One region of the Marinococcus salis genome, then DNA from elsewhere that is predicted to be linked to it. Evidence: riboswitches for the same ligand, from Rfam matches in the RefSeq annotation. Region 1 holds a riboswitch; the other holds the start of a gene.

The links. A riboswitch is a leader RNA that binds a small molecule or an ion and turns the genes downstream of it on or off. The one in region 1 is predicted to bind thiamine pyrophosphate.
Region 2: another riboswitch for thiamine pyrophosphate. It lies ahead of tenA (thiaminase II); the one in region 1 lies ahead of ACTTK6_RS00090 (thiamine phosphate synthase).

Annotation. Positions count from the first base shown of each region.
Region 1 is NZ_JBQOJB010000001.1:16,322-20,348, reverse strand. Features, by position in the region: gene ACTTK6_RS00100 (potassium/proton antiporter) at 1-718, shown strand, start outside; gene ACTTK6_RS00095 (AEC family transporter) at 776-1,675, shown strand; TPP riboswitch at 1,729-1,828, shown strand; TPP riboswitch at 1,885-1,987, shown strand; gene ACTTK6_RS00090 (thiamine phosphate synthase) at 2,030-2,641, shown strand; gene thiO (glycine oxidase ThiO) at 2,631-3,755, shown strand; gene thiS (sulfur carrier protein ThiS) at 3,739-3,939, shown strand; gene ACTTK6_RS00075 (thiazole synthase) at 3,944-4,027, shown strand, end outside.
Region 2 is NZ_JBQOJB010000006.1:142,616-146,642, reverse strand. Features, by position in the region: gene ACTTK6_RS07945 (ABC transporter ATP-binding protein) at 1-674, opposite strand, end outside; gene ACTTK6_RS07940 (ECF transporter S component) at 671-1,264, opposite strand; gene tenA (thiaminase II) at 1,264-1,959, opposite strand; TPP riboswitch at 2,097-2,200, opposite strand; gene ACTTK6_RS07930 (MerR family transcriptional regulator) at 2,319-2,747, shown strand; gene ACTTK6_RS07925 (MFS transporter) at 2,755-3,918, shown strand; gene ACTTK6_RS07920 (NADPH-dependent FMN reductase) at 3,953-4,027, opposite strand, start outside.

The sequences.
Region 1 (4,027 bases):
TGTAGCGGCACTTTTGATAGGAAACTCCGATTTGATCTACCGCCAGCCGATTTACCGGTTTAATGAGGGAATGGCGTGGATGTCGCAAATAAGCATGTTTATCATTCTGGGCCTGCTTGCCTTTCCAAGAGATATCCTGACGTGGTCGAACATCACTATGGGGCTCATTTTATCAGCGGTGTTAATGTTTTTGGCGCGTCCGCTTGCCACGTTTTTGTCGACCTCTTTTTTCGGCTACAAGCCGAAGCAGAATATATTTCTGTCCTGGGCGGGACTGCGCGGGGCGGTGCCGATCATTTTGGCTACCTATCCGATTGTTGCCGGCGTGGAATCGGGCACCCAAATTTTCAACGTCGTCTTTTTTATTGTGCTCACATCCGCGCTGATCCAGGGCGCGACCATCGCTCCGCTGGCAAAATGGCTTCATTTGTCCGGGCCGCTCCGGGAAGCCCCGACCCATTCCCTGGAACTGGTCTCCCTCGGGAAAGCGAACGCAGAAATTATGGAATTTCAAACGAATGAAGCGACGCCGATCGTCGGCCAGACGCTCCAAAGCATTGAATTTCCCGCCTCTGCGCTGATCAGCGCGATCGTCCGGGAGGATGAGCTGGTCACGCCGATTGGTGAGACAGTAATCCAGGCTGGTGATTATTTGTATATTCTTGTATCACGTAAAGAGAAGCGTATTTTAAAGCAGATGCTCCGGCACGATTACTGACAGAAAAGGGCCGGCGTTAAAGTGTATTAAATTTAAAGAAAGAAGGGAGGGCTCTGCATGGGTGTGCTGATCAATGTATTGGTCCCGATCATTTTAATATTTACGATTGGCTATTTGCTGCAGAAAAGGCAGGCAGTGGGCATTCGGCCGGTGTCAGCTGTCGCTCTCTATGTATTAACGCCCGCGCTTGTTTTCCGGACGTTTTATGAAAGGGAATTGAACAGCGACATGCTGTCGATGGCTCTGTTTTCCGTGGTGTTTTTAGCGGTAATGACCGGCGTGATCAAACTGGTGGCTTACTTGCGCAAATGGCCAAAAGCAAATGAAACCGGCATGATGCTTTCCACCGTATTTATGAATGCGGGCAATTACGGTGCTCCCTTGATTTCTTTTGCTTTCGGTGATACAGCCTTTGCCTATTCGATTGTTTTTATGGTCATCCAGACGATGCTGATGAACACTGTCGGCGTCTATATTGCAAACAGCACCAATATGGATGCGGCCGATGCGTTTCGCACAGTACTGCGGATGCCGGTATTTTACGCCCTGCTCGCAGGCGTCCTTTTTCAGCTGACCGGGATACCGATCGGGGCGACCTACTATGAAGCCCTTGATATGCTTGCCAGTGCAGCGATTCCGGTGGTTATGATTATTCTGGGTATGCAGCTTGCACGTATATCTGTAAAAAGCATGGATTGGAAGCTCGTGAGCGCTGGAACGTTTTTACGACTCGTATTCGCTCCGGCGCTTGCTTATTTGATTGCGTTATTGCTTCAGACTAATGACACGCTTACTACTGTGCTTGTTGTTTCTACAGCGATGCCGAGTGCAGCAACTATGGCGATGATTTCGGTACAGTTTGATTCCAACCCCCAGCTCGTTTCAGGTATTACGCTGGTAACGACTATTTTAAGCGTCCCTTCTTTATGGGTAGTACTGTCGATTTTTCAGGTTTAAAGATTGGGGATAAATTGACGGCAGCGAAGCAGCGCGTTATGATATAAGTAATATCGAACCACTAGGGGTGCCTGTTGGCTGAGACGGCGTAAAGCTGATCCCTTTGAACCTGATCTGGATTATACCAGCGGAGGGAAGTGGGGAAGAGATGCTGATACGACTATCTCCCCTCGCTTTCTAACGAAGGCGGGGTTTTTTGTGGGGAAATATATATTTGCTGGGGGTGCCTGCTGAGGCTGAGACCGGAGAAAGATCCGGAACCCTTTGAACCTGATCTGGAGAGCCAGCGGAGGGAAGCAGCCATGTTGAACCTTTTAACAGGCAGCCTCCTTCCTTCTGGAAGGAGGCTTTTTTATGGATAAAAAGACGAAGCCATGCATTCACGCAGTGTCGCCGCCGGATATCCCGGTGGCTGAGTGGTGGGGGAAGACGAGGGAGCTGGCAGACGTCGTTGATTATGTGCATATACGGGCACCGGAGTGGACGAAGCAGGAAAAAGAAACAGCTGTGAAGCTGGCGTTGGAAGAAGGAGTAAGTCCCGGGAAGCTTATAATAAATGACGAGCCGGAGCTTGCTGCTGCTTATCAGCTGGCCGGCGCTCATCTGCCCGAGCGCCGTACAGACTTCCCGGCTGACGGGCGCTGGGGCCAGTCTGTGCACTCCGCAGAGGCAGCGAAAAGAAGTGAGCGACAGGAAGCATCCTGGCTTTATTTTGGCCATGTTTTTGCTTCAGGCAGCAAGCCCGGAAAGGCTCCGCGCGGGCTCGGGGCGCTGAAAGCAGCCGTAACAAGCGTTCGTATTCCCGTAATTGCTATTGGGGGCATCACTTCTGAAAACGCGGAGGAGTGCATAGAAAACGGGGCCTCCGGGATAGCGGCCATCGCAGCTTTGTACGAAAGAGATTGTCCCGGGGAGGCAGCAGAGCAGCTTCGGGCCAGGGTAAGGAGTGATAGTAATGAAAGTTGATACTGAAGTTCTTATTATTGGGGCGGGGGTCCAGGGATGTTCCCTTGCATACCAGTTAAGCAGACGCGGCCGCCGCGTTATGATAATCGAAAAAGCTTCCATAGCTGCCGGTGCTTCGAAAGCGGCTGCCGGAATGCTTGGGGCGCAGTCCGAGTGGGAGGGTTCAGATCTTTTTCAGGAATTTGCGCTCGAAAGCAGGGCTATGTTTGCTGAACTGGTCCCGGAGGTGGAAGCGCTCAGTGGAATGGACGTTTCTTACGTAAATAATGGCATGCTGAAGCCGGTATGGAACAAAACGGAAGCAGAAAAGTATCAACGGTTATCAGGCCACAGCTATGGCGCGAAATGGCTTTCAGCACGGGAGACGCGAAGCAAAGAGCCAGCGCTTTCTGAGCACATCCACGGGGCCTGGTCTATACCGAAAGACGGGCAGCTCCGGGCCTATGAATGGACATTGGCCCTTGCCAGGGCAGCGGAGGCCAACGGAACGGTGATTCGGGAAAATACCGCAGTCGATCAACTCTTAGAAGCTGACGGCCGGGTCTGTGGAGTGAAAACAAGCGAAGGCAGCATCAAAGCAGATGAAGTTGTTTTTACGGGAGGAAGTGCCGGAGCCCGTCTGTTGGATGAGAGGGAATTCAGCCTCTATCCGGTGAAAGGCGAATGCTTGTCTGTACGCTTACCGGACGCTGCTTTGGAGCATACCCTGTACACTCCGGAAGTGTATATTGTTCCTAAAAAGGACGGAGAAATTTTTATCGGAGCTACAGAGAAGCCCGGAGACGCGAGTACGGAAGTCACGGTAGCCTCAATGCAGAAGCTCATGAAAGCAGCCGTGCATTTAGTGCCGGGGTTAAAGCATGCAGGGATTGAAAGATTCTGGAGCGGTGTCCGGCCGCAGACAGGCGACGGGCTGCCGTATATGGGAAGAACAAGCAAAGGCCTGTGGGTGATGACCGGGCATTATAGAAACGGTATCCTTCTTTCAGCACGGAGTGGGAGCTGGATGGCTGCCCGGATTGAAGGGGAAAGCGTTCGCGAAGACTGGAAGCAGCTGTTCGCCGTGGATCCGAAAATACGAAAAGGAGGAGTCATTCATGCAAATCACGCTTAACGGTCAAATACAGAATATTGAGAACAGTCAAACCGTAGCCGAGTTACTGGAAGAGCTTCAAGTAGCCCATAAGAAGACGGTGGTGGAGCGAAACGGGATTATTGTGATGGAAGAACTGCACAAGGAAGAAGGTTTGAAGGACGGGGACAGAATCGAAATCATTCATTTTGTAGGAGGCGGATGAACGAATGCTTAACATTGGCAGTATGACATTTAACTCACATCTATTTCTCGGTACGGGAAAGTATAAAGACGCAAAAACCCAGCTGCAG
Region 2 (4,027 bases), on a different contig from region 1:
CTTCCATCCGCTGTCACCTGACCATTGCGGTTCAATACGACCGCCCTGCTCACCCACTCCATCACTTCATTTAGCTGATGCTCAATCAAAATTAATGTTTTATCAGGGGCTTCTGCAATACGGCCAAGAAGTGCGGCCACTGCTTCACGGCTTACCGGATCGAGCTGGGAGAGCGGTTCATCCAAAATCCAGATCTCCGGATTCACAGCAGCTATGCAGGACACAGCTATTTTTTGCTTCATCCCTCCGGAAAGCATGTCAATACGGGCGTCAATACAAGAAAGCATGCCTGTGAACTGCAAGGCTTCAAGCATCCGGCCTTCGATATCCTCCGCAGGTACGCGCAGGTTCTCAAGCGTAAATACAAGCTCTTCCCGCACTGTCGGCATGCAGAATTGGGTATCGGGATCCTGGAACAACAGAGCCGCCTCTCTGGCAGCCTCTGTAATGCATTTCACCGCTGGATTTTCTCCGAATACGTTCAATTCACCAGACACTTCTGCCTCTACTGAGCGCGGAAGAATTCCCTGAAGGGCCAGTGCCAACGTACTTTTACCCGAGCCGCTCGGGCCGAGCAGCAGCACGTTTTCCCCAGTACGTATTTCAGCCGAAAAACCCTCTACCGAAGGCTCAGCGTAAGGATATGCAATGGTTACATTCTCTGCATAAATCATACAGCGTTCCTCTGCTGCCCTTCCCGACGCTGGCGGCCAAGAGCAAAGCGGTCGAGAACGCCTGTTTTTACCAGGGCGTCTGTAAAGCTTTTCCCTGCCCACCCGGCTAAAAGAGCACCGCTTATAAGCATGGTTACCAGCATAAATACAACAACAGAACCTGCGTACTGACTGAATCCATAAAGAATATACTGGGTTAAAAATGCAGCAGACGTCCCTGCCATTCCGGCAAGCATTAATACCGGCAGACGAAAGATTCGGTAGAAAAACATGGCAAAAATAATTTCTGCGGCAATCCCCTGCGTGAAGCCGAGAACGAGCACTGCTCCCGCGCTCACAGACCCGGCCATAACTTCAGTGCCAGCCGCAATAAGCTCTGCCAGCAGCGCCGCTCCTGGTTTTTGAATGATATAGGCGCATATTACCGGAGCGAGGATCCAGAAGCCTGCCATCAGTCCGCCCCCAACTGGCCCGAGGACGCCCGTAACAATTTGTCCGAGCAGTACCCAAAGAAGATAAAGGACACCAAGAACAGCTGAAATAAATGAGATAACGACGATATCCCTGAGGTTTAAGCGTTTGTTTATCATTAAGCTTTTTTTCCGTCTGTTAATGTTCTGGCAAAGGGCCAGTCTTTTGCATGATACGCGTCCTCAAAAAACATATACTCGAGCTGGCACCCTTCCATAAATAACGTCCGCCAACGCTGCTTTTCTTCTTCTGTAGCTGTTTCTGCCAGTTCATCAAGGCGGTCAATATATTTGTACATTTCCCGCTCTTCACGGTCTCCGTAGAAACGAATCCAGTCGTTAAACGGATGGTCCTCGTTCGGATTCACTTCTTTCATCAGCCTTTCACCCACATACAAATACACCCACGGGCAGGCGAGCGTTACCGCAATCACATCGCCAAGTGTGCCCTTTTCAGCATGGTGCAGCATATGAAGCACATAATGCTGGGAAGCCGGGGCAAGCGCGTAGCCCTGCAATTCTTCATAAGCCACTCCCGCCTGCGCACATAAATTATGGTGCGGGTGCGTTTCACTGTTTAACACAAAATCAATGGTATCTTTAAACATGATCATGTCTTCTCTGGACGTGCATTTTGTTATCCCAATTGCTTTTGTCTTGATCATGGCATTTAAGTATTCAAAATCCTGCTTCACGTAATGGATAAGAGCTTCTTTTGGGACATCACCTTTCCCGATGCCCTGCACAAATGGATTTTCCCAGCAGGCTTCAAAAATGTGCTCTGTGTCCTGCCATAAAAGCTCTGAAAATTTCATTGTTACTTCCTCCTTTAAATTAGGAGGGAACCACTACGGGCAGTAAAGACCAATGGAGCAAAAAAAGCCACTCCATTGGTGGAGTGGCTTCGAATAAACGTCCGCTATTATAAAGCTGCTGCTTCTGATATAGACGTATTCTACCGTCTCCACTTTCCTACGCTGGCCTTAACCAGATCAGGTTCAAAGGGATTAAGGATAGTCCTTATCTCAGCCGTTACCGGCACCCCTAGCGGATTCCCTATTAAGTTGTCTACACTGTATCACATTATTTCAGAAAGTCAAAGCCCCATTTTGCCTTTACAAAATATGACGTTAACGTTAAGGTTATATCATGAAACTTAACAGGAGGGTGATGCATGCTGTACAAAATTGAAGAAGCCGCTCAAACCACAGGCTTAACGAAACGTGCAATACGTTATTATGAACAAATTGGTCTTATATCAGCACCAGAGCGTACAGAAAAAGGAACCAGAGTGTACGATGACCAGGATATTGAACGTCTGCAGAATGTAGTAACCGCAAAGGAGGTTCTTGGGTTTTCTCTTCAGGAGCTGCAGCAGTATCTCGATTTGAAAGAGCAGGTAAAAACAGTCTATAGCCACTACCAGTCGGTACAGGAAACGACGATGCAGCACGAGGATTTGAAACAAATTTCTGATAGCCTTCAGGCCCAGATTGATATGCTCGACCAAAAAATCAACCAGATGACAACGTTTAAAACGGAAATGGAAAATCTGAAAAACCAAGCTGACAACGTATTATCTTCATTCAATAAGGAGAAGTGACTGCTTTATGAATATTCAAACCAGGGCACGGTGGATTACGATCTTCGCCACATTTTTAGCTTTTATGGGTATCGGCGTCGTGGACCCCGTCCTTCCTTCCATCGCGGCTTCTATCGGTGCTTCTCACTGGCAGGTGGAGCTGCTTTTTACGTCCTATATTTTAGTGATGGCCTGCATGATGATTCCTGCCGGGATCCTTTCGAGCCGGTTTGGTGATAAACGGCTGATGAGCGCCGGGCTTTTGATCGTTACAGCCTTCGCCCTGCTTTGCAGTGTGGCGGGAGGCATTACTGAACTGGCCCTTTTTCGCGGCGGCTGGGGGCTTGGCAACGCTATGTTTTTCGCCACTGCTATGACCCTGTTAATCGCTCTCTCGAGGAGCGTGGAAACAGCGGTAGGTATGTATGAGGCGGCAATTGGCCTGGGCCTCGCCGGCGGTCCGCTTGTAGGCGGCCTTCTCGGGGATCTATCCTGGCGTGCTCCTTTTTTTGGTACAAGTCTTTTAATGCTTATCGCTTTTATTTTAGTTATCTTTTTCGTCCATCCGCCCGCTCCTAAAAAAGCTAAAGCTACGGCTGGATGGCAGGAGCTTCGTCATCTTTTTACACACGGGCCGTTCATTAAGGGTGCGCTTGCCGGCATGTTTTATTATTATGGTTTTTTTGTCGTGCTTGCTTACTCCCCTTTAATTTTATCTTTAACTTCTATTCAAATCGGTCTCGTCTTTTTTGGATGGGGATTATGCCTGGCCTTCGGCTCGGCTGTTTTATCGAGAAGGCTTGAGAGGCGGTTTACTCCTGTGAAATTACTGCCGTTCACCCTCTCTGCTTTTATTTTAACGCTTTTAGGATTGTTTTTTGCGTCCTCCTCAGTATTAATGATTATGTTCATCGTACTTTCAGGATTATTTTCCGGCCTGAATAATTCTTTATTTACCAGCCATGTAATGGAGCATTCGCCTTACGAGCGCAGTATTTCTTCTGGAGCATATAATTTCCTTCGCTGGCTTGGCGCTGCTTTTGCACCGGTCATGTCGGGATTAATCGGTAATTCATTATCAGCCCATCTTCCATACCTGGTCGCCGGTGTTCTTGGCGCAGCAGCTTTATTGTTTATTGGATGGAGCAGAACAGATCTGCAAACCGAACAGACCGAAGCTCCAAAAGCGTAAAAAAATCCCTGCAGATATTTCTGCAGGGATTTTTTTATGCCCGGTTGGCTACAGTCGTTGTTTCCTGATAAAAGCGTTCAAATTCGGCTACGACATTATCGAGAAAATC